Linked DNA regions of Nonomuraea sp. NBC_00507. The protein of the gene in region 1 interacts with the protein of each later gene in a pairwise test. Links are inferred from orthologs where the notes say so. Each region holds a gene or a part of one and is shown on either strand. Other genes may lie near its edges.

The links.
Region 2: the proteins of leuS (region 1) and ligA interact in binary tests that used the Escherichia coli proteins (3 or more experiments, as listed by UniProt). The link is inferred for Nonomuraea sp. NBC_00507 from one-to-one orthologs.

What each region holds. Positions count from the first base shown.
Region 1 is NZ_CP107853.1:5,495,918-5,505,757, reverse strand. What follows is about bases 3,372-6,455. They hold leuS (leucine--tRNA ligase), read right to left. Parts: upstream 6,112-6,455; coding sequence 3,631-6,111; downstream 3,372-3,630. Other genes in these bases: OHA25_RS26820 (TIGR03557 family F420-dependent LLM class oxidoreductase), read left to right, coding at 3,372-3,530. In the rest of the region: OHA25_RS26830 (S41 family peptidase), read right to left, coding at 1-2,142; more of OHA25_RS26820, read left to right, coding at 2,565-3,371; OHA25_RS26810 (hypothetical protein), read left to right, coding at 6,632-8,338; OHA25_RS26805 (cytochrome P450), read right to left, coding at 8,342-9,583; OHA25_RS26800 (RNA methyltransferase), read left to right, coding at 9,813-9,840.
Region 2 is NZ_CP107853.1:4,191,781-4,201,456, forward strand. Bases 3,760-6,679 are described here. They hold ligA (NAD-dependent DNA ligase LigA), read left to right. Parts: upstream 3,760-4,084; coding sequence 4,085-6,274; downstream 6,275-6,679. Other genes in these bases: OHA25_RS20865 (methionine synthase), read left to right, coding at 3,760-3,982; OHA25_RS20875 (putative bifunctional diguanylate cyclase/phosphodiesterase), read left to right, coding at 6,552-6,679. Outside these bases: OHA25_RS20845 (cysteine desulfurase family protein), read left to right, coding at 1-57; OHA25_RS20850 (DUF695 domain-containing protein), read right to left, coding at 50-1,105; tRNA 2-thiouridine(34) synthase MnmA, read left to right, coding at 1,173-2,234; OHA25_RS20860 (MBL fold metallo-hydrolase), read right to left, coding at 2,333-2,965; more of OHA25_RS20865, read left to right, coding at 2,990-3,759; more of OHA25_RS20875, read left to right, coding at 6,680-8,627; OHA25_RS20880 (hypothetical protein), read right to left, coding at 8,628-9,119; Asp-tRNA(Asn)/Glu-tRNA(Gln) amidotransferase subunit GatC, read left to right, coding at 9,266-9,565; Asp-tRNA(Asn)/Glu-tRNA(Gln) amidotransferase subunit GatA, read left to right, coding at 9,562-9,676. UniProt on the Escherichia coli protein: DNA ligase that catalyzes the formation of phosphodiester linkages between 5'-phosphoryl and 3'-hydroxyl groups in double-stranded DNA using NAD as a coenzyme and as the energy source for the reaction.

The DNA.
Region 1 (9,840 bases):
GGAGGTGCCCAGCTCGCCCTGTGCCTCCCAGAGCAGGTCGATCAGCTCCGAGTGGGCGCCGATGCGCTCGACGAACGGCGCGTACCGGTCGAGCACGCCCTGCCAGTCGACGCCGCCCATGTCCGCACGCCAGAAGTGGTCGCGCATGAGCCGACCGGCCTCGTGGAAGCCCTGCCGCCACTCGGCGACCGGGTCGATCTGGACGGTGATCCGGTCCAGGTCGACGGTGACGACCTCGTCGCCCTCGGTGGCGGCGCGGGTCTGCAGGCCGTTCTTGCCATGGGTGACGAGCCTGGTGCCGTCGCCGCTGACCTGGAACGAGCGCACTTCCTTGCCCAGCTCGCTCTTGGCCCGCTTCTTCAGGTCGTATCGCTCCAGCACCATCTCCTGCGACGGCTCGTCCCCGTGCTGCCCGGTGAGCGGGTATCGCAGCCAGAGCAGGGCGTCCTTGGCGGTGCGCAGGTTGCCGTAGCGTCCGGCGGGCACCGGCACGGGCACCACGCGCGAGCCGAGCCCTTCAGGGTCCACCTCGGTCCGCGGCGGCGCGTCGTCCTGCTTGTCGTCCTTGTTCGGCTTGTCGTCCTCGCCGTTGAAGCCCCGCCCCTGCAGCGACGGGTCGAATGGCGACGGCGTGCCGGCCTGCAGCGGCACGATGTACGGCCGGCACCCGTAGAGGAAGGACATGTCGAAGACGTGGGAGTCGTACACGGGGTCGAACGTCCGCGCTGACAGGAACGCCAGATACTTGCCGTCCTTGGTGAAGACCGGGTCGTAGTCGTCGAACCGCACCGGCGTCACGTCGATCACCGACGTGCCGTCCACCCGCCCCATCTTGATCTGCGACAGCGGGCGCTGGTGCGGATGCTCCCAGGCCAGCCAGCGCGAGTCGGGCGAGAACGTCAGTCCGCTGAGGTCTCCCTGCGTGGTGCGGTCGAGCTCCCGGAGGCCGCCGGACTCGAGGTCGACGACCAGCAACCGCCCGTCGTGCGTGGCGACGGCCGCGTGTTTGCCGTCGGGCGCGGCCTCCAGCTCCAGCACCCGGCCGAGCTGCCCGGTGGCCAGCGTGCGTATCTCGCCGCCGGGCGTGCCGATCTCCAGCCCGTCCTCGCCGCTGACGTCCGACACCCAGATGGCGCGCCCGTCGCCGTCGAGAACGCGCGGCAGCCGTACGCGAACGCCCGGCTGGACACGCAGCGCACCCGCCGGGCCGTCACGGTGGGGCACCCAGTGCGCGGTGCCGCGGATCTCGACCACGCTGGCCCGCCCGGTGGCGTCGGGCGCGTAGGAGCCGACCCGCGTGGGCGCCGGCCGCCTGGCCCGTCCCGGCCTCGGCCCGCCGAGCCGGACATCCAGCCGGTGAGGCTCCGCGTCCAGGCTCTCCAGCAACCACAGGTCCCCGGCGTGGCTGTAGATCACCCGCTGTCCGTCGGCGGTGGCGTGGCGGGCGTAGAACTCCTCGTGGGAACTGTGCTTGCGCAGGTCGGAGCCGTCCGGCAGGGCGGAGTAGAGGTTCCCGGTCCCGTCGAGGTCGGCCAGGAAGACGATCCTGTCCCCCACCCAGCTGACGGACCAGTATTGCGCCGTGCTGTCGGCGAACAACCGGGCGAACTCCCCGCTCCCGTCGGCGTCCACCCAGATCTTGCCCGCGGTCCCGCCCCGGTATCGCTTCCACTGCGACGGCTCGCGCCACATCGCCGACACGGTGGCGACCCGCCCGTCGCTGACGGCGACGTCGCTGGCCCATCCGTACGGCAGCCGCGTCCCCGGTCCCCCGTCGAGCGGCACCGCGTAGGCCCAGTTCCTGACGCGATGGCTCTGCCCCGTCGAGCTGATCGCCAGCACGGCTCCGTCCTCGGTCCACCCGCGCACCCGGGTCGTGTCGCTGCCCCAGTGGGTCAGCCGCTCCCCCTCGGGTCCGTCGATCTCGGCCGCGAACACCTCCGGGGCACCCTCCCTGCCGCCGGTCCACGCGATGTGGCTGCCGTCGGGCGAGAACCGCGGATCCGACACCGGCACCCGATCGGCGGTGAAGCGCCAGGCCCTTCCCCCCGCGAGGGGAGCCAGCCAAACGTCGTCGTCAGCTACGAAGGTGACCAGGTCACCGTGCAGATGTGGATATCTCAGGTATGCGCCGTTCGTCACAGCTGAACATTAATGCCCGACACCAAGCCCAGCCCATGAATTCCCCTCCTGGCGGACCCACCAGGCCCAGGGAACGGTCAAGTCCAGGGTGTGCCGCCCCGTCTGGCCGCCGCCATCATCCTGAGCTCCGGACTCGACAAGACGAGCGTGGACGATCAGGGCGCCGCCGGCCTGCACGGGATGGCCGCAGGCACGTACCCGTTCCTCGGCCGCATGGACCCGGTGACCTTCGCCCGGCTGCTGTCGCGGGCCGAGATCGTCCTCGGCACGGTCCTGCTCGTGCCCGCCCCAAGAGGGCATCGGCATCTCCAAGGACATCTGGCTTCTGGGCATCGGCCTGGGGCTGGTGCTCGAGGAGCTCGGCCATCGATGATCTCCGGCCCGGCGCCGCTAATACGGACAAACACGGGTAGTCCGGACGCATGGTGCAAATCGGCTACACCTTGATGTCCGAACAGACCCCGGCCCGCGAGCTCGTGGACTACGCCGCGACAGCCGAGCGGATCGGCTTCGACTACGCGGTCATCTCCGACCACTACTTCCCGTGGCTCGAGGAGATGGGACATTCCCCCTACTGCTGGTCGGTGCTCGGCGCGGCGGCCCAGGTCACCGAGCGGCTGCCGCTCATGACGTACGTGACCTGCCCCATCATGCGGTACCACCCGGCCGTGGTGGCGCAGAAGGCCGCGACGATGGGCGTGCTGAGCCACGGCAGGTTCACGCTGGGCCTCGGCGCGGGCGAGAACCTGAACGAGCACGTCATCGGCGAGGGGTGGCCGCCCGTGGACACCAGGCACCGGATGTTCGCCGAGGCCATCCAGATCATCAAGGAGCTGTTCGGCGGCGGCTACGTGACCTACCAAGGCGAATTCTTCGACGTGGACTCGGCCAAGCTCTACGACCTGCCGGACGAGCGGGTGCCGATCGGCATCGCCGCCTCGGGGGGCCAGTCGGCGGAGATCGCCGCCGAGTACGGCGACCTGCTGGTCGTCAACGAGCCGATGCCGGACGTCGTCCGGCAGTTCAACGCCGCGGGCGGCCAGGGCAAGCCGGTCTACGGCCAGCTCGCGCTCGCCTACGACACCGACCCCGAGGCCGCAGAACGGCGCGCCCACCAGCTGTGGCGCTGGGCCGCGGCCGGTTGGAAGGTCATGGCCGAGCTGCCCGCGCCGGTGAACTTCGCCGCCGCGGCCGGCACGGTACGCCCTGAGGACGTGGCCCACAGCGTGCCGTGCGGCAACGACGTGGACGCGGTCGTCCAGGGGGTCCAGAAGTTCGCCGACGCGGGCTACACGCACGTGGCGCTGGTCCAGATCGGCCACGACCAGCAGCAGCCCTTCTTCGACTGGGCGGAGAAGGAACTGCTCCCGGCCCTGCGCACCCTCTGACGAGGATCCCCGGCCCTGGAATCTCAGGGACGGGACTCCCACGGACGGGACTCCCAGAGCCGAGACTCCCAGGGCCGTGGGCTCTCCGGGCGGGACGACGCTACGGGACGATGTTGACCAGCTTGGGCGCCCGGACGATCACCTTGCGGGGCATGCCCGTCAGGTAGGCGGACACCTTCTCTGAGGCCAGGGCCAGCTCCCGCAGCTCCTGCTCGGTGATGTCCGGCGACACCTCCAGCCGGTCACGCACCTTGCCCGCCACCTGCACCACGCAGGTGACCGACTCCTGCACCAGCAGCACGGGGTCGGCGCTCGGCCACCCGCCGAAGGCGACGGGGCCGGTGCGGCCCAGCCGCTCCCAGCCCTCCTCGGCGGTATAGGGAGCCACCAGTGACAGCATGATCGCCAGCGTCTCCGCAGCCTCACGGACGGCGGGGTCGGCGGGGCCGGGGCCCACGTCGATGGCCCGCCGCGCGGCCGAGGTCAGCTCCATCATCCGCGCCACTGCCACGTTGAACTTGTAGGAGTCGATCTGCCGGGTGACCTCGTCGATCGTGCGGTGGGTGACCTTGCGCAGCTCGACGTCGCCGCCCTCGACTGCCACGCCGGGCTCGCTGGTCACCTCCGACATCACGCGCAGGGCCCGGGCCAGGAACTTCTGCGAGGCCAGCGGCGAGACGTCCGCCCAGTCGATGTCGTCCTCGGGCGGCCCGGCGAACACCATGGTCAGGCGTACGGCGTCGACGCCGAAGTCGTCGATCTGCTGGCCCAGGTCCACGCCATTGCCCAGGGACTTCGACATGGCCTTGCCGCCGTTGATCACCTGCCCCTGGTTCAGCATGCGTTGGAAGGGCTCGCTGAAGTCCAGCATGCCCATGTCGTGCAGGACCTTGGTGAAGAACCGGGAGTAGAGCAGGTGCAGCACCGCGTGCTCGATGCCGCCGACATATTGGTCGATCGGGCCCCACTTGCGCACCTGCTCGACGTCGAACGGGCCGTCGGTGTAGCCCGGCGAGCAGTAACGCAGGAAATACCAGGACGAGTCGACGAACGTGTCCATCGTGTCGGTGTCGCGCTGGGCGCGTCCGCCGCACTTGGGGCACTCGACGTTGACCCAGTCGGTAGCACTGGCCAGCGGGGACACGCCCTTGGGCGACAGCGCCTCGCCGCGCAGGTCGGGCAGCGTGACGGGCAGCTGCTCGTCGGGGACGGGGACCTCGCCACAGTCGGGGCAGTGAATGATCGGGATCGGCGTGCCCCAGTAACGCTGCCGGGACAGCAGCCAGTCGCGCAGCCGGAAGTTGATCGCGCCCGTGCCCTTGCCCTCGGCCTCCAAGACCTCGATGATCTTGCGGATGGCCTCGGCCTTCTCCAGCCCGTCCAGCGGGCCGGAGTTGACCAGCGTGCCCTCGCCGGGCGTGGCCTCGCCGGTCTCGCCCGGGTCGGCCAGGCCGGTGTGCACGACCACCTTCACTGGCAGGTCGAACTTCAGCGCGAAGTCCAGGTCGCGCTGGTCGTGAGCGGGCACGGCCATGATGGCGCCGTGGCCGTAGTCGGACAGCACGTAGTCGGCCGCCCAGACCGGGATGCGCTCGCCGTTGACCGGGTTGATCGCGTAGCGGCCCAGGAAGACGCCGGTCTTCTCCTTGTCCGTGGCCAGGCGCTCGATGTCGCTCAGCCGGGCCACCTCGGTGCGGTAGGCCTCGAACGCTTCCCGCCACTCGTCGGTGACGATCTCGTCGGCCAGCGCCGCGTCCGCGGCGACCACGAAGAACGTGGCCCCGAACAGCGTGTCGGGCCGCGTCGTGTAGACGTGGACCGGCTCCTCGCGGCCCTCGATCGTGAACAGCACGTCGGCGCCCTCGGAGCGGCCGATCCAGTTGCGCTGCATGGTCAGCAGCCGCTCCGGCCAGCCGGTCAGCTGGTCCATGTCGTCCAGCAGCCGCTGCGCGTAGTCAGTGATCTTGAAGTACCACTGCGTCAGCTCGCGGCGGATGACGTCGGCGCCGCAGCGCTCGCACTTTCCGGCCACGACCTGCTCGTTGGCCAGCACCGTCTGGTCGTTGGGGCACCAGTTGACCAGGCCGCCCTTGCGGTAGGCCAGGCCACGCTCGAAGAAGCGGTTGAACAGCCACTGGTTCCAGCGGTAGTAGTCGGGGTCGCTCGTGTGCAGGCGGCGCGACCAGTCGAAGGAGATCCCGTAGCGCTTGAACGAGTGCGCCTGCGTCTCGATGTTGGCGTAGGTCCACTCGGCCGGGTGGGCGTTGCGCTTGATCGCGGCGTTCTCCGCGGGCAGGCCGAAGGAGTCCCAGCCGATCGGGTGCAGGACGTTGTAGCCCTTTTGCATCCAGTAGCGCGCGACGACGTCGCCGATGGCGAACACCTCGCCGTGGCCCATGTGGAGGTCACCCGACGGGTAGGGGAACATGTCGAGCATGTAGCGCCGCTCGCGGGGGTCGGCGGGCTCTTCGCTCGCCCGGAAGGGCTCCTGCTCCTCCCAGCGCTGCAGCCACTTGGCCTGCAGCGCCTGCGGGTCGTACTCACTCACGGCTACTGTCCTTCTGGCTTGATTCGGACCCATAAGAAAACCCCCCGTGCACACGACGAGGGGTAGCCGCGACGGCGAGATCTCAGGGCCGTCGCGGCCCGCTAAGAAGCAGGGTCGCGGAACGCATGTGTCAAGCCTAGCGCACCTCTTCGGATGAATGCAGGTTCTCGATCGAGGTGCGCATGCACAATGGACCCTTCAGGTCCAGCGAGACCTGATGGTGATGTATCCGTTGTGACCTCATTCGTCCCTCAAGAATACCCTTGTCGCCGTGGTGTACCGAGCTAAGCCTGATCGACCGGAGGACGGCCTGCCCTTGCAGGATCCGCCCACCGATCCTCATGGCTTCACTCGTTTCGCTGCGGAACCACCGGCATCTCCTGGAAAATCCCATGAGATCATGCCTGGTACGTCAAATCCGGATATAAGGGTTGATCCGGACACAACTTCGGGAGGGCCGGCAGCAATGGCAACGGATAACTCCGGACCTCACCTGCCCCCATCCTGGCCTGAGTCGTCTCCCTCTCCGTGGCCGGGCTCCCCCGCGTCCGACGTGCCGACGTCGTGGCCGGAGACCCCGCGGCCGGCCGCGCACCAGGACCCCGCCTGGCCGGAGCCGCCGCGCCAGGACGCATCCTGGCCCGAGCCGTCACGCCCCGAGCCGCGCCGCGACGCCGCCCGCCAGGACTCCGGCCCGTCCTGGCCGGAGCCGCCCCGCCAGGACGCGGGCTGGCCCGAGCCACCGCGTAAGGACGCCGGCTGGCCGGAGCCGCCGCGCCAGGACATGCCGACGTCCTGGCCCGACGCCGCACCGCAGCCCGGACCGTCCTCTTCCTGGCCCGACGCCGCACCGCAGCCCGGACCATCGTCATCGTCGCCGAACGTCTCCCCGCAGGGTGGACCCGCGTCCTGGGCGGAGCCCCAGGACGTGCCAACCTCGTGGCCCGAGGCCGCGCCACAGCATGCCGCCGGACCGTCCGCCCCGGCCGGCTCGCGTGCCGATGCCGGGTTCAACTCCGGGGGAGCGCAGCCTCCCGTGCCGGACCCGGTGCCCGCGTGGGCGCAGCCGCCGACCCCGGCCCCCGGCGCCTGGTCCAACCTGTCCGCCCCGGCCCCCTGGCCGCAGGGCGAGCGCGGCCATGCGAGCCAGGCGCCGGACCCGCGCACGGCGGCGTACGACCAGGCCGCCCCGGCCGGACCCCCGCCGCACGACGCGCTGTCCGCACCCCACGGCCCACCGCCCCAGCCCCACCCCGCCCAGCACTCCGGGAACCAGCTCAACGATCGCGCGGTCCCCTCCACCCCGATGGATTCCACCCATATAGGCACGCCCCCCACCGAGGACGGCAACGAGTCTCCGGCATCCCGCCCGGGCTCCAACCTGAGCCGCGACCCCTCGGACCCGGAGCACCGGTTCGTGACGGCGGGCCAGATCAGCGGCTCCCGCACCCCTCCGCCCGAGCGCCAGCAGGAGCTCTGGAACACCGTCTTCGGCGAGAACTACCAGGCCATGGGCGACCAGGAAGTCCTGGACGACGACGAGGGCGAGGGCAGGCCCGTCTGGATCTACGCCCTCGGCGGGTCCGTGGCGGTCGCGCTGGTCATCGCGCTGTTGTGGGCGTTCCTCGCGGGCCCGCTGGCCGGTGAGGACCCGACCTCCGCCGTCGCCTCCGGCCAGCCCACGGCCTCGCCGAAGCCGAGCGCCACCAAGTCCTCGACGACGATCGGCAAGCTGCCGGCCTACCCCGGCAAGGCCTCCCCCGTCCTCGGCAGGGTGCCGGACGCCGCCGCGGGGATCTCCGTCCCGCGCCTCGGCGGCAAGTGGCAGCTGGACCAGCGCGTCACGGTCAAGGGCACGTTCGGTTTCGACACCCGCCAGTACGTCGAGGTCGCGCCCGAGCGGTACGCCCAGCTCATGTCGGGCCCGCTCATGCCGAAGCTGGCCTCGTACTACGAGCAGGACAACCTGGAGCCGGTCATCAAGCAGGTGGTGCTGACCGCCCGCAAGCGCTTCTTCCCTGCGGACAACAAGGTCCGCAAGATCGCCCAGCAGCCGATCAAGGTGGGCGACCAGACGGGCCGGCTGATCGCGTACTCGCTGACGTCGGAGACCGAGAAGGCCACGATCGTCACGATGGCGATCAACACCGGCGGCAGCGTCCCGGCGATCGTCTACATGTCGATCCCGTCGGACAGCAAGCAGCTCCTGCCCGACATCCGCACGGTGATGAACCAGCTCAGGCTCTCCACGCAGGGCTAAACGCTAAAACGTGCACTCCATGTGCTTGATGCCGTTGATGAACATGGAGTGCAGCCGGTCCGGCTTGCCCGCCTCGATCTGCGGGACGCGGCGCAGCAGCTCGCGGAACATCACCGTGATCTCCCGCCGGGCCAGGTGCGAGCCGAGGCAGAAGTGCGGGCCCGGGCCGCCGAAGCCGACGTGCGGGTTGGGGGTGCGGGTGATGTCGAAGCGGTACGGGTTCGCGAACACGGACTCGTCCCGGTTCGCGGCCCAGTAGAACAGCACCGCCTTCTCGCCCTTGCGGTAGAGGTTGCCGTTCATCTCGAAGTCTCTGGTGACCTTGCGGCGCATGAAGTTCACCGGGGAGGCCAGGCGGACGATCTCCTCCACGGCCCCGGGGGCATGGCCGTCGAGGTCCTGCAGCCAGAGGGCGCGCTGGTCGGGGTTCTTGGTGAGCAGGCGCAGGCCGTACGAGATGGCGTTCCTCGTGGTCTCGTTGCCGGCCACGACGAGCAGGATGAAGAACGACCCGAGCTCCTGCATGGTGAGCCGCTCGCCGTCGATGTTGGCGTTGACCAGGGACGACGTCAGGTCGTCGGTGGGGTGCTCGGCACGGTGGGCGGCCAGGTCCTGCACGAGTTGCTGCAGCTCCATCCCGGCGTTGAGCAGGCGGGTGGCGATCTCGCTGACGTCGGTGCCGCCGTATTCGGCGTCGAAGCCGCCGAGGATCGTGTTCGAGCGGTCGAAGACGAACTTGTAGTCGCTTTCCGGGATGCCCATCATATCGCAGATGATCTTCAAGGGCAGGCGGGCGGCCACCTCGGTCACGAAGTCGCAGCCGGGCCCCTTGGCGAGCAGGTCGTCCACGATGCCGACCGCCGCCGCCTCGACGTCCGACTCGAACTGCTTGATCATCTTGGGAGTGAAGGCACGGGAGACGATCCTGCGGAGCCTGGCGTGCCGCGGGTCGTCCATGTTGATCATCGAGCCGAAGTACTCGGCGAATTCCGCTGGCATGTCCGGAATGCCCGTCGCTCCACCGTCACCCGAGCAGAAGATCTCCGGGTTGCGGCTGGCATCCAGAATATCGGCGTGCTTGACCAGCGCGTAGTAGCCCGGACCCTTGGGGGCGAAGCCGATGTCCATCTCTTCGAAGAACGCGGGGGTGGCGCGGGCACGCAGGCGGTCGAACGCCTCCTCGCGCTGTTCCATGGGCCTGGCCCAGAAGTCACGGTCCGACAGGTCGAAGTCGAGGACGCTCATAAGGCCATCATTCGGAAAAGCGGCCACTTACGTCAATGGTTATGACGTACGGCGTACGTAGGGCCTGGAAAACGGGTGGCGGGAGGTGGCGGCCGGACCTATGGTGATCGCCATGACCTTCTTCTACCTGCGTTAGCGAGCCGTCGGCGGGTCGCGGACACCCCACCGCCGGCGATGCGGGACGGCTGAGCGACCGCCGTCCCGGGTTCGCGACGTGGGAGAAGGACACGTGCATACTTTTGCCGTGGCCAGGGCGG
Region 2 (9,676 bases), 1.3 Mb from region 1 along the record:
CTGATCGAGGTGCTCCCGGCCGTCGTAGAACGCGCCCGCCGCGCCGGCCTCAGCTGAGGAAGGGGGCCACCGCGGTCCATCCGGCGTCGGTGCCGACGTCCACCCGGGGCTCGCCCTCCTCCCAGCCCACGATGAGCTCCTTGGCGTGGATGGCGGCCTCGCCGGTCGGGTCGGCGTAGACGTGGATGGTGCGCAGCCCTTCGGTGCTCAGGTGCGCGGCGAGCACCGCGTCGTCACGCAGTTTGAGCATGCGGGCGGCCAGCCGCTCCTCGAAGTCGCGCAGCGCGGTCAGCGACGCGCCGATCGGCAGGCCGGCCTCGTCGCGGTGCGCGTACGGCAGCGTGATCGCGATGTGCTGGTCGAACAGCGGATAGTCGACCGGGCGCAGCGGATAGCGGGCCGTGGCGACGAGTGGCGCGCCGCCCGCCGTCTGCCCTTCGAGCAGCACCCACTGCTCCTCGTCGAAACCGGAGGCCACGTCGGCGACCACGGCGGGCAGATGCACGGCGGGCACCGCGTCGATCGGCTCGAACGTGACGGCCGTGATCTCGCCCACCCACCTGGCCACGTCGTCCTCGCCGAGCAGCCAGTCCAGGGCCAGCAGCGCGGTCTCCATCCTGGTGTCCTCGTCGAGCTCGCCGAAGATCGGATGGTAGGCGGCCACGTCGACCCGCGGTGTGTCCCGTGGCGCCCGCAGGCCCAGCATCAGCTTGTCGAGCGCGAACTCGAAGCCGCCCACGTCCAGGGTGAGCTCCAGCGCCTGTGGATTGGCCTGCCGCGATGGGTGGAACTCCCAGAGCAGGTCGGCCTCCGGCGCGCCCTTGGCCCAGCGGTGTGCGAGTGGGCGCAGCTCGGCGTCGCCCGCCGAGGTCACCACCAGGGTGTGCATGGCGTTCCTGCCGGGCGCCACCTCCCAGACCAGGTCGGGATGCAGCGCGGCGACGGCGGAGGCGAGCAGGTCCTCCAGCCCTCCGGTGTCGCCCGCGGCCACGAGCGAGTCGAGCCGCGGCCTGGTCTCCTGCCACCACGTCCAGAACTCGGCGATCCCGTCTCCGCGCGGCTCGTCGTCCTCGTCGTCTGCGTCCTTGCGCCCGAACAGTCGCATGGGCTGAATACTCCCAGATCCCCGTCATGGTCGCGCACTCCCCGCCGGACAGTAGGCTGGAAAGGTCATGGGATTGCGTGTGCTTGCCGCCATGTCGGGCGGCGTCGACTCCGCCGTGGCCGCCGCTCGGATCGCCGAGGCGGGCCACGATGTCACTGGTGTCCACCTTGCCCTGTCCGCCAACCCCCAATCTCACCGCACGGGCGCCCGGGGGTGCTGCACGATCGAGGACTCGCGGGACGCGCGCCGCGCCGCCGACGTGATCGGCATCCCGTTCTACATCTGGGATATGGCCGAGCGTTTCCAGCGTGACGTGGTCGAGGATTTCGTGGCCGAATACGCGGCGGGCCGCACGCCCAACCCGTGCCTGCGCTGCAACGAGAAGATCAAGTTCGCGGCCGTGCTCGACCGGGCGCTGGCCCTGGGCTTCGACGCGGTCGCCACCGGTCATCACGCCAGGCTGATCGACGGGGTCCTGTCCAGGAGCGCTGACGAGGGCAAGGACCAGTCCTACGTGCTGGGCGTGCTCACCCGCGAGCAGCTCGGCCACGCGATCTTCCCGCTGGGTGACTCGACCAAGGCGGAGGTGCGCGCGGAGGCCGCCAGGCGTGGCCTGACCGTCGCCGACAAGCCCGACAGCCACGACATCTGCTTCATCGCCGACGGCGACACACGGGGCTTCCTGTCCAAGCGGCTCGGGTCGGCGGAAGGGCCCATCGTGGACGAGAGCGGCGCGGTGGTCGGCAGCCACCAGGGCGCGCACGGCTACACGATCGGCCAGCGCAAGGGCCTGCACATCGACCGCCCGGCCACGGACGGCAGGCCGCGCTATGTGCTGTCGATCGAGCCGGTGTCCAACACGGTCACGGTCGGGCCGCGTTCGGCGCTGGAGGTCACGTCGATCACCTGCGGCCCGCCGGTCTGGAACGGGCCGTCCGAGGTCTCCGGCGAGCTCGCCGTGCAACTGCGGGCACACGGTGAGGTCTACGGGTGCCGCTTCGAGGAGATCGACGGCGGGTTGCGCATCGAGCTCGACCGCCCGGCCACGGGCGTCGCGGCGGGCCAGGCGGCCGTCCTCTACCGCGGGGACACCGTCGTGGGGTCCGCCACCATCGCGGGCGCCTCGTAGCGCTCGCGTCCGAGGGCGTCGTCCCGGCCTCGTAGCGCTCGTCGCGTCCGAGGTCGTGACGCCGCCGGCCGAACGGTGGACGCCGGCCTGACCTGACGTCAGCCCAGGGTGACCGACTCGCCGATCTGGAGACGGCGGATGTCGGCGCCGAGCTTGTCGGATTCCACCCTCAGCCAGTTGTCCACGAGGCCGAGGCCGTTGTCGTTGAGCAGGCCGTCGTGGGTGGAGTACGCCCGCGCGGGGCGTACCGTCCGCAGATACTCCACCATCTCCGCCATCTTCAGCCACGGCGCGTTGGTGGGCACCAGCAGCGTGGGCACCTCCGCCTCGGGGACGGTGAGCGCGTCACCTGGGTAGAAGACCTCGTCGTCCACCAGGAAGCCGACATTTTGGACGATCGGCCAATCGGGGTGATTCTTTGCATGCCACTCGCCGAACACCTTCACCCCGAAACCGGCCGCCTCGAAGCCGTCGCCGTGCCGGACCACGTTCACCTTGACCGGCACGTCGGACAATTCGCCGGCGACGCCCTCGCACGTCCAGATCTCCACGCCCGGCGGGACGGTCGCGAGCTTGCCAGGATCGACGTGGTCGAAGTGCTGGTGGGTGATCAGGACCGCGTCGGCGCCGTCGAGCACCGGGTCCTCGGTGAACGCCCCCGGGTCGATGACGAGGACCTTGCCGTCCTTTTCCAGGCGTACGCACGCGTGACCGTACTTGGTGAGCTCCATTCGCCAGAGCCTACGCTTGTACCCATGTCTACGTGGGAAGCCACCGGGGTCGGCTCGCATCCTGGAGATGATCATCTTGAAGCGGTCCGGGTCGTGTTCGGTGAGGTGCCGGGGCTGCCGTACCTGCCCGAGCTGCCGGCCAGGGGTGTCGGCGCCGACATGGTCGGCAGGACGGCCGCGCTGCTGATCGAACTGCCCGTCGAGGTGCAGCCGTCCGGGTGGCGGCTGACCGACCGGCCCGGGCGTGATCATCAGCGGGCCGTCGATCATCTGCGGCGGGACCTGGACGCGCTGGAGGAGATCGGGCACGACTACGCCGGGCCGTTGAAGCTCCAGGTCTGCGGGCCGTGGACGCTGGCCGGGACGATCGAGCTCAGGCACGGGGACAAGGTGCTCTCCGACGCCGGGGCCGTACGCGACCTGACCGCCTCGCTCGCCCAGGGAGTCGCGGACCACTGCGCCGAGGTGCGGCGGCGGCTGCCCGGGGTGACGGAGATCGTGCTGCAGCTCGACGAGCCGGGGCTGCCTGGGGTGCTGGCCGGGACCGTGCCGACCGCCTCCGGGTTCGGCCGGCTCGCCGCCGTGGAGGAATGGCGGGTCGAAGAGTCGCTGCGGCTGTTCGACGATCCGGTCGTGCACTGCTGTGCCCGCTCCGTGCCGTTCGACATGCTGCGGCGGGGCGGGGTTCGCGGGGTTTCCGTGGACGCCTCGCTGCTGCGGCGGCGGGACCAGGAGACGCTGGGGGAGCTCGTCGAGGCCGGGGCGATGTTGTTGCTCGGCGTCGTGCCGGGCAGGGACGTGCGGCTGCCGGATGTGGGAGTGATCGCCAAGCCGGCGGTGGAGCTGTGGCGGCGGCTCGGGTTCCCGCCGGACAAGCTGGCCGGGCAGGTCGTGCTGACCCCGGCGTGCGGGCTGGCCGGGGCGTCCCCCGCCTACGCCAAGGCGGCGCTGGCGGCGTGCAGGAAGGCCGCCCAGGTGCTCAAGGAGGATCCTACGGGTGGCAGGCAAGAGGGCTGAGCGCGGATACGCGCTGGGCCCTCTTGGATGCCCGGGCCATTCGCGTTGTCGGTGCTCGGCGGTAGCGTTTGCTCAAGCCGTCGGACGAGAGGAGAGGGTGCCGTGACCAGCGAGTCGAGCGTCGGGGGCGTGCCTGTGGCCGCGCTCAAGCGGCATGCCGAGCTGAGCGAGCTGGTCGAGGACGCCCGCTGGCGTTACTACGTGCTCGACCAGCCCACGGTCAGCGACGCCCAGTTCGACGAGTGGTTCAAGGAGCTGCTCGCGCTGGAGGAGGCCCATCCGTCGCTGCAGACGCCGGACTCGCCGACGCAGAAGGTCGGCGCGCCGGTCGCGGGCGACTTCGCCAAGGTCGAGCACCTGGCCAGGATGGAGAGCCTGGACAACGCCTTCAACGCCGAGGACATGGCGGGATGGGCGACGCGCGCCGAGCGGCTGGCCGAAGGCGACCCCGGGCCTTACCTGTGCGAGCTGAAGATCGACGGACTGGCGATCGCGCTGGTCTACCGGGACGGCAGGCTGGAGCGCGCCGCCACCCGGGGCGACGGGCGCACCGGCGACGACGTCACGGCCAACGTCCGCACGATCAAGGGGATCCCGCACCGGCTCAAGGGTGACGACGTGCCGAGCCTGGTCGAGGTGCGCGGCGAGGTCTACATCCCGGTCGAGGACTTCAAAAAGCTCAACGAGCAGCTCGTGGAGCAGGGCAAGGCGCCGTTCGCCAACCCGCGCAACTCGGCGGCGGGCACGCTGCGGCAGAAGGACCCGCGCATCACGGCCCAGCGGCCGCTGCGGATGCTGGTGCACGGCATCGGCGTCTGGGAGGGCGCGAAGGAGCCGCGGGCGCAGTCGGACGTCTACGACCGGCTGCGCGAGTTCGGGCTGCCGGTGAGCGATCTCTACAAGGTGGTGCCGGACTTCGACGGGGTCAACGGCTACATCGAGCACTACCGCGAGCACCGCCACGATCCCGCATACGAGATCGACGGGGTCGTGGTCAAGATCGACTCCTTCCGCACGCAGCGCGAGCTGGGATCTACCTCGCGGGCGCCGCGGTGGGCGATCGCCTACAAATACCCGCCGGAGGAGGTCAACACCAAGCTGCTCGACATCCAGGTGGGGGTGGGCAGGACCGGGCGGGTCACGCCGTACGCGGTGATGGAGCCGGTCGTCGTGTCCGGCTCGACCGTCGAGCGGGCCACGTTGCACAACGCGGCCATCGTGGTCAAGAAGGGCGTGCTCATCGGCGACACCGTGGTGCTCCGCAAGGCGGGCGACGTCATCCCCGAGATCGTCGGTCCGGTCGCGGCGCTGCGTGACGGGTCCGAGCGCGAGTTCGTCATGCCGACGCACTGCCCGGAGTGCGGGACGCAGCTGGCATACGAGAAGGAGGGCGACGCCGACCTGCGCTGCCCCAACGCCCGCAGCTGCCCTGGGCAGATCCGCGAGCGCATCTACTTCGCGGCGGGGCGCTACGCGCTCGACATCGACGGGCTCGGCTACGTCGCGGCGACCGCCCTCACGCAGCCGCTGCCGCCGCAGGAGCCCGTGGTGCGCACCGAAGCCGACCTGTTCGACCTGAAGATCGAGCAGCTCATCCCGATCAAGTCGGTCGTCCGCGACCAGGACACCGGCCTGCCCAAGATCGACCCCAAGACGGGTGAGCAGAAGATCGTCTCGTTCTTCTCCAACATCAACGGCGAGCCCAGCCAGAACGCTCGGCTGATCCTGTCGGAGCTGGAGGAGGCCAAGCAGGTGCCGCTGTGGCGGGTGCTGGTCGCCTTGTCCATCCGGCACGTCGGGCCGCCCACCGCGCGCAAGCTCGCCGACGCCATGCGGTCGATCGAGGCCGTCATGAACGCCTCGGAGGAGGAGCTGGCGGCGGTCGAAGACGTCGGGCCGCGGATGGCCACGACGATCAAGGAATGGTTCGCGGTCGACTGGCATCGGGAGATCATCGAACGGTGGCGGGCGGCCGGAGTGCGGATGGAGGACGAGCCGGCGCCGGAGAAGGGGCCGCAGACCCTCGGCGGGCTGACGTTCGTCGTCACGGGGACCCTGGAGGGTTACACCCGGGACTCGGCTTCCGAAGCGCTGGCGGGCCGGGGCGGGAAGGTCGCCTCGTCGGTGTCGAAGAAGACGTCGTTCCTGGTGGCGGGGGAGAACGCGGGGTCGAAGTACGACAAGGCGGTGAGCCTGGGGGTGCCGATCCTCGACGGGGCCGGGTTCGAGGTCCTGCTGAAGGACGGGCCGGAGGCGGCGGCGCAGGTGGCGGTCAAGCCCGAAGAGGCTTAACGGCGACAGGCCCGGCTGGGGCGGCCGGGTGGTCAAGCCTGAGGAGGCTTAGCGGCGGTAGGCCCGGCTGGGGTCGGCCGCCGCGGTCGCGAGGTGTGGGACCCGGAGTCAGGGTGTTGTGGCGCGGGCGTACATACGCATGGCTTCGCGTTTGCTACGCAGGGTGGTTTTTGGGTATATGTCGGAAAGGAGAATTACGGACCGTACGCGCTTGGTTTCGCGAAGTGGGGTGAAGGTCGTACCCTCCCATAGTGACCTAATGGGGGTTCTGTTACCGATGACTGACCCAACCGACACTCGCGACACCGGACCACGCGTCGGCACGCCGCTCTGGGCGTTCCTCGCAGGCGTCACCGTGGTCGGCTTCACCGCCCTCGTCGTGGCGATGATCAGGCTGGACTGGGTGGCGCTCGTGGAGCTGGCCCGCACGGCACTGTTCTGGGTGCTGGCGGTGCTCGTGATCCTGGGCGAGCTCAGGCCCGTGATGGTGTCGTCCGCCAGCCTGGTGGGCGGCACTTACCCGTCCACCATGTTCACCTTCGCCGTGCTGCTGCACTTCGGCCTGCCGGTCGCGGTGTTGATGCAGGCTGTCGCCGTCGCCATCAACGGGGTGGTGACCCGCAAGTCGTGGCATCGGGTCATGTTCAACATCGCTCAGTCGACATTGGCGCTCACCGCGGCGGCCGTGGTGCTGGGGGCGTTCGGGATCGCGCCGAGCCCGGCCGCGCCGTGGGAGCCGAGCGGCGGCCACCTGCCGGCGATCGCGCTGGCCGGGGTGGCCTATTTCGCCTCCAGGGCGACGCTGGTCAGCGGGGCGGTCGCGCTGCACGAACGGCGCTCGATCGTGCGGGTGCTGAAGGTCACCGTGGGGCCGCAGAGCCTCGTCTACGCCGCGCTGCTCGGCCTGGCGCCCCTGGTCGTCGTGGTCATGAACCATTCGCCCGGCCTCGTGCCGCTCTTCGTCGCCCCCCTGGCCGCCGTCTACTTCACCGCCACGCTGTCCATGCGCCGCGACCACCAGGCCCTGCACGACGAGCTGACCGGCCTGCCCAATCGCAAGATGCTCATCGTGAGCACCGAGGAGGCGCTCGCCGAGGCCCGTCAGGACGAGCGGGTCGGTCTGTTCCTGCTCGACCTCGACCGGTTCAAGGAGGTCAACGACACGATGGGCCACCCGGTGGGCGACCGGCTGCTGCAGATGGTCGCGCACCGGCTCACCCATTCCGTACGCCCCAAGGACGTCGTGGCCCGGCTGGGCGGCGACGAGTTCGCCGTGCTGCTGCCCTCGATCAGGGACGCCCACGCGGCCAGGGAGGTGGCGGCCAGGTTGCGCGCGGCGCTGACCGAGCCGGTGCGGCTGGAGGGCATGACCTTCGATGTGGACGCCTCGGTCGGGATCGCGCTCTATCCCGATCACGCGCCCGATTTCGAGCTGCTGCTGCAGCGGGCCGACGTGGCGATGTACCTGGCCAAGGAGGGACGCACCGGCGTCGAGCTCTACCAGCCGGACAAGGACCGCAACTCGCCCGAGCGGCTCACCTTACTCGGTGATCTTCGCCGCGCCATCGACAATCGGGAGCTCCGGCTGCACTACCAGCCCAAGGTGAGCCTCGGCAGCGGCGCCGTCCACGGGGTGGAGGCCCTGCTGCGCTGGCGGCACCCGGTGCACGGGGCGATCGCGCCCTCCGAATACGTTCCTTTGGCCGAGCAGTCCTACCTGATGCGGCAGCTGACCGCGTACGTGATCGAAGAGGCTCTCGAGCAGGCCGCTTTCTGGTGGCACACCGGGCTCAGGGTGCAGATCTCGGTCAACATCTCCGCCCGCGACCTGCTCGACTCGGCCCTGCCCGAGCAACTGGAGGTGGGGCTGGCCAAGTACGGGCTGCCGCCGTCGGCCATCCAGCTGGAGGTGACCGAGCGCATTCTGACCGGCGACCAGGCCTATACGCAGGAGACCATCAAGGCGCTGGCCACGCTGGGCGTGCCGCTGGCCCTGGACGACTTCGGCACCGGTTACTCCTCGCTGATCAGGCTGCAGCGGCTGGCGGTGTCCGAGGTGAAGATCGACGCCTCGTTCGTGCGCAGGATGGCCGGCTCCGAGGACGACGAGCGGATCGTGCGCTCGATCGTGGACCTGGTGCGCTCGCTCGGGCTGCGTTCGGTGGCCGAGGGCGTCGAGTCGGACGAGGTGGCCGTGCGGCTGGCCGAGATGGGCTGCGACGTGGGGCAGGGCTGGCTTTTCTGCAAGCCCATGCCCGCCGCCGATGCCACGGTCTGGCTCCGCGAGCGCTCCGAGGCTGCGGCCGCCCAGGTCGAGTTCGGTTACCGGCCCGAGGTCAGCCGCTCCGCCTGACTAGAGTCGATGGCCTTTCCACATCGGCCGCTCCGGCGTCCACTTGGGCGGGCGCTTCCAGAGCGCGCGCCGGAACAGGTACACCGGCAGGAGCAGGGTCGCCAGCGAGAAGCCCGCCAGCAGCAGCACGCCGGGCAGGTCGTAGTGACCCGGACGGAAGACCTTGACGTCGTGCCCGGCGTCGAGCGCCGCCACCCGGTCGCCCGCGGCCAGCTCATCCGGCCCGTATCCGAAGATCCAGGCGTCCGGCTTGGTCAGCGAGCCGTCGTCTGAGACGTAGACGCCGTTCCAGTTGCACGGGCCGCGGCCCGAGCAGTCCAGCTCACGCGCGGTGAAGTGCCCCATCGTGCCCTGCTGCCGCGCGGCTCGGAACTCCAGCTGGGCGGCGTCCACGGTGACGACGGCCAGCAGCACACCGGCCAGCAGGACCAGCGGCGTGGTCAGGGCCGCCAGGACAATCAGGCATCCCGCGCCGCACCCGTTACGCTCCATGGCCCCCGCCTCCTGAAGGGGCAACGAGCGGGCGGCCGGGATCGTTCGGCGTGTTGCGGGCCGGTTAATGGTTCAGGGGCGCTGCGTCAAGCCCCCTAGGATGGCAGTGTCCAAAGACTCCATCCACGAAACGGGTTAAACGACTCATGTCCGCCATAACCCGCGACGAGGTCGCACACCTGGCCCGGTTGTCCAGGCTGGCGCTCACCGACGACGAGCTCGAACACTACGCCACCCAGCTCGATGCCATCATCGAGGCGGTCGCGAAGGTCTCCGAGGTCGCCGCCGAGGACGTGCCGCCGTCGTCGCACGCGCTTCCGCTGACCAATGTCTTCCGTGCCGACGAGGTGCGACAGTCGCTGACCCCCGAGCAGGCGCTCGCCGGCGCGCCCGCCGTCGAGGGTGACCGCTTCCAGGTGCCGCGCATCCTCGGGGAGGAGGCATGAGTCTGATCCGTAAGACCGCCGCCGAGCTGGGGGCGATGATCGCCGCAGGCGAGGTTTCCGCCGCTGAGGTGGCCGAGGCTCACCTGGACCGCATGGCCGAGGTGGAGCCCA